2 regions of the Enterobacter sp. AC1 genome follow, and region 2 is predicted to be linked to the other one. Evidence: predicted binding sites of a transcription regulator. Region 2 holds the regulator's gene; the other holds the start of a gene.
What was found. The regulator PurR, encoded in region 2, represses purine synthesis genes. The targets are predictions, from matches to a motif close to CANGCAAACGTTTGCNTG.
Positions count from the first base shown of each region.

Region 1: the regulator PurR is predicted to act here: its motif matches at 1,316-1,333, upstream of pyrC (dihydroorotase).

Region 1 covers NZ_JBNDIZ010000002.1:849,852-852,254, forward strand. The annotation lists gene dinI (DNA damage-inducible protein I) at 1-131, opposite strand, end outside; gene pyrC (dihydroorotase) at 206-1,252, opposite strand; gene M2433_RS08915 (lipoprotein) at 1,379-1,939, opposite strand; gene mdtH (multidrug efflux MFS transporter MdtH) at 2,063-2,403, opposite strand, start outside.
Region 2 covers NZ_JBNDIZ010000001.1:916,714-919,116, reverse strand. The annotation lists gene punR (DNA-binding transcriptional activator PunR) at 1-549, shown strand, start outside; gene purR (HTH-type transcriptional repressor PurR) at 567-1,592, opposite strand; gene M2433_RS04365 (YnhF family membrane protein) at 1,890-1,979, shown strand; gene M2433_RS04360 (MFS transporter) at 2,143-2,403, shown strand, end outside.

The DNA of each region.
Region 1 (2,403 bases), on a different contig from region 2:
TAACGCACCGTTACGGCACCCGCGTTGTCGGGAAAAGTGTTGTTAATACGACGGGATAGTTCGCCTGCCAGGGCATCAAGCGCGCCGGCAGGCAGAACGGTAGTTTTGGCTATGGTGACTTCAATACGCATAAATGCCCCCTGTGTAATATACTGTTTATTTATACAGGTATATTATGGGTTTGACAACAAGGGGCTTCGGTTTTTTAACGTTTTACCGTCCAGTTTACGGTTTCACCGGCCAGGAATGGGATCAGCGTGTCATCCGTCAGCGCAATGAACTCCTCAACGTGGCTCGCTTTACGCTCCAGTTCAATGAAGGAGTCATTGACCGGCAGGCCGTAGAAGCGCGGGCCGTTGAGGGAGCAGAACGCTTCGAAATGTTCCAGGGCGTTCATCTCTTCAAATACGGTCGCGTAGCTGGCAAGTGCCGTTGGAGCGTTGAAACAGCCTGCACAGCCGCAGCTCGCCTCTTTACGATGGCGGGCGTGAGGCGCGGAATCGGTGCCAAGGAACGCGCGGGAGAACCCGCTGGCAACCAGCTCGCGCAGCGCCTGCTGGTGGATGTTGCGCTTGAGGATAGGCAGACAGTACAGGTGAGGGCGCACCCCGCCCACCAGCATGTGGTTACGGTTAAACATCAGGTGCTGTGGCGTAATGGTGGCGGCGATAAGTTCGTTGCCGTCACGCACATACTCTGCTGCGTCTTTGGTGGTGATATGCTCAAAGACCACCTTAAGTGCGGGAAGACGCTGGCGCAGAGGCTCCATCACGGTTTCGATAAAACGCGCTTCACGGTCGAAGATATCAATCTCGGCATGCGTCACTTCTCCATGGACCAGCAGCGGCATGCCTAGTTTCTGCATGCGTTCCAGAACCGGCATGATGGCATCAATGCTGGTGACGCCGTGGCTGGAGTTGGTGGTGGCATTCGCCGGGTAGAGTTTCGCCGCCGTGAATACGCCTTCGTTAAAACCGCGCTCCACTTCGTTCGGATCCAGTGAATCGGTCAGATAGCAGGTCATCAGCGGGGTAAAATCATGACCCGCGGGTACGGCATCAAGAATGCGCTGGCGGTAGGCAATCGCGGCATCGACGGTGGTGACTGGCGGAACCAGGTTAGGCATAACAATCGCGCGGCCATAAATTTCGCTGGTATAAGGCACGACGGTTTTCAGCATATCGCCATCACGCAGATGGATATGCCAGTCGTCAGGGCGGCGGATTTTAAGAACCTGGGGTTGTGCAGTCATGGAAGCTCCGGCTTGTCAGGAATCAGTCATAAGGATGGCTGTTTTTGCCGGACACAAATCATAAGCGGAAACGTTTTCGTTTGCACACTTTTCCGTAAAAAAAAGGGCGCCGCAGCGCCCTTCAGGTTAATCGGTGAAAGGAATGATAATTTCTCCCGGTTTCACCTCTATGCCTTTTGCGTATTTTTTCGCCAGGGCTTCACCCTTACTTTTGTCTTCACTTAAGACGTATGCGGGCTGCTGGTTGAAGTAGTTACGCAGCGACTGGTTCAGATAGGGCATCAGGGTTTGCAGAACCGGCGCCATCTTGTCCGGCGAAACCTGCGCATCGACGACTTCCATTTCCTGCAGGAAAATCGCCCCTTTCTCTTTGTTGAAAACGGGCAGGGCCTTCAGCTTGAGCTTGATGTTGGCTTTCTGATTACCAAAGAGGGATGACATATCAAGGTCCGCATCACCGGCCAGGGTGACTTTGTTTGGCTCTTCCCGCCCAATCTGGCTGGTCAGATTCGTGAGCACGATATGCGCGTCCGCAAGCCCCGGCACGCCAATGTCTTTAGAAAAATTGTTATGTTTTTCCAGCGCCTGATTAATTTCCTGTTCACTGACGGTATATTGCGTGAGCTGGTTACAGCCAACCAGCAGACCGCTGACAATTAATGCAGCAGCAAAAACAATTTTCTTCATAGTGTTCCTCAACGAAAAATCGGCGCTTCTGTCCTGTTACGCCAGTATGTCAGTGTGAAATGGCAGAAACCAGCAGAAAAAACTGAGAAGTGGGGCGAGACAGGTTCCCGCCCGAGGGAACGGCTATGCGCCGGGTTCGAGCATGCCGCTCGCGCTGCGTTTCGGGCTGAACTGCCACCACAGGGCAAGGAGCGTCATAAAACCTACCGCGCCGAGCATCATCCAGGGGAGCTCGGGTTGATGTAACGCTTTACCGGCATCAAACAACCAGCCGCCACCGGCGTAACCTAATGCGCCGCCAAGGGCCAGCCCCAGCCGGCTGAATCCCATATAGCTGCCGCGGGCGCGCGCATCCGCGAGTGAGGCGCTCAGCGTTTCACGGGCAGGTTCGGCGATGATAGAGCCGATATAGAACGTGCAAATCAGCATAAACAGCTGCTGGAGAGAGTTCACCAGGCCGATCG
Region 2 (2,403 bases):
GAATTGCGGGTCTCGCAGGAGGTGTTCAACGGCGTCTGGGATGCGCTGGCCGATGGCAGGGCAGAGATGGCGATTGGGGCAACGCAGGCGATCCCGGTCGGGGGGCGTTACGCCTTTCGCGATATGGGCATGCTGAGCTGGAAGTGCGTGGTGGCTCGCGATCATCCGCTGGCGGCAATGGAAGGGCCGTTGAGCGACGATACGCTACGCAACTGGCCGTCGCTGGTGCTGGAAGATACCTCCCGTTCATTGCCCAAGCGTATCACCTGGCTTCTGGATAACCAGCGCCGGGTGGTGGCCCCTGACTGGGAATCGTCGGCGACGTGCCTCAGCGCCGGGCTGTGCGTCGCGATGGTGCCCGTGCACTTTGCGCGCCCAAGGATCGATACCGGAGAATGGGTTGAACTGACGCTGGAGAATCCCTTCCCGGATGCGGCCTGCTGCCTCACCTGGCAGCAAAATGACGTCTCGCCCGCCATGGCCTGGCTTTTGGATTATCTGGGAGACAGCGAAACGCTGAACCGGGAGTGGTTACGGGAGCCAGCGTAGCTGGCCCCGTAGAGCGATTAACGACGGTAGTCGCGGAACGGACCATCCGCAACGGAACGGCGTTCGATAAGGCGCGGGTGAACTTCGATGGACTGCGACTCTTCACGCTTGTTGACGATCCTGTCCATCAGCATGTTGAAGGCCGTTTCGCCCAGCGAATCTTTCGGCTGGTGAATGGTGGTCAACGCTGGCGTAAAGTAGCGCGCGTTACGCACGTTGTCATACCCGATCACGGAAATATCCTGCGGTACGCGCAGACCCAGCTCATCGGCGGCGCAGAGCGCGCCCATGGCCATGATGTCGCCTCCGCAGAACACTGCGGTCGGACGATGCTGCTGGGAAACAATCTGCTGCATTGCACGGTAGCCCGATTCTGGCTCAAAGTCGCCCTGCACGATCCAGTTTTCCGGCACGTTGATCAGCGCTTCTTCCATCGCTTTCATGAAACCGGCCAGACGGCCCGCGCCGGTGTTGCGTTCCAGCGGACCCGGGATCACGCCAATCTCGCGGTGACCGCGTTCGATCAGGTAGCGACCGGCCATATAGCCGCCTTCAAAGGCGTTATCGATAACGGAATCGGTGAAGTCCGCGCGCGCTTCGCCCCAGTCCATCACCACCATCGGAATATGGCGATACTCTTCGAGCATGGACAGTACGGACTCCGGATACTCGGAACACATCACCAGCAGGCCATCAACGCGCTTTTGCGCCATCATCGACAGGTAGGCGCGCTGTTTTTCAATGCTGTTCCACGCGTTGCCCAGAATCAGGGTATAGCCTTTCTGGAAGCAGTTTTTCTCTACCGCTTCAATGATCTCGGCAAAATAGGCCGCTTCACTGCTGGTGGCCAGCAATCCAATGGATTTGGTGTGATTAACCTTGAGGCTTCGCGCGACCGCACTTGGCGAATAGTGCAGCTCTTTGATCGCGGCCCAGACGGCATTGCGCGTCTCTTCCGCCACGAAGCGGGTTTTGTTAATTACATGTGATACGGTTGTAGTGGAAACGTTTGCGCGTTTTGCTACGTCTTTAATTGTTGCCATTAAATGTCACTCCAGACCATATCCTAAACTCCTGAAATACTTGAAGGTAAACGTTTGCCTTCTCTCACCCTTATTTCGCAATGTTGAGTTGCGGCACGCCGGGAAAACGACACGGGACGTCAGGAGGGGGTCAATGGCCGGTACGCTAATAAATTTAGCGTGGAATTTTGTCCTATCTTGATGAAAAGGGGAAGAGGTAAAGTGTTTATCAGTTTAAATCCAGGAAGATTTTTGACGTAAACTGTGCAAAAATGAGCAGGCTCACTTTTCGTGGGGGGATTAAAAGGAGAAAAATTGATGAGTTCCGATCTGAAGTTTTCGCTGTTCACCACCGTTATTGTGCTGGCTCTGATTGTGGCTGCCGGTCTGACGGCTGCGCTGCACTGATTTACGCGGAGGGAGAGCGTTCTCCCTCCCGATCGCCCCAATTGTTACTTCTCATGCAAAAATCTTTTGCCATTTTGTTAACTTCTCATTTTTTGTGATTAATGTCATGCTTTCGGCTTCTTTGTTCTGTGTCATCACATGACACGGCATCCGGAGTTGACGCATGAAAATCAATTTTCCCCTGCTGGCCCTGGCGATTGGCGCTTTTGGGATTGGCACCACTGAATTCTCCCCGATGGGGTTACTGCCTGTTATTGCCCGGGGCGTGGACGTCTCGATCCCTGCTGCAGGCATGTTAATCAGCGCCTACGCCATCGGCGTGATGGTTGGCGCGCCGCTGATGACGCTTCTGCTTTCGCACCGCGCGCGCCGCAATGCGCTGATTTTCCTGATGGCGATTTTCACCCTGGGCAACGTGCTTTCC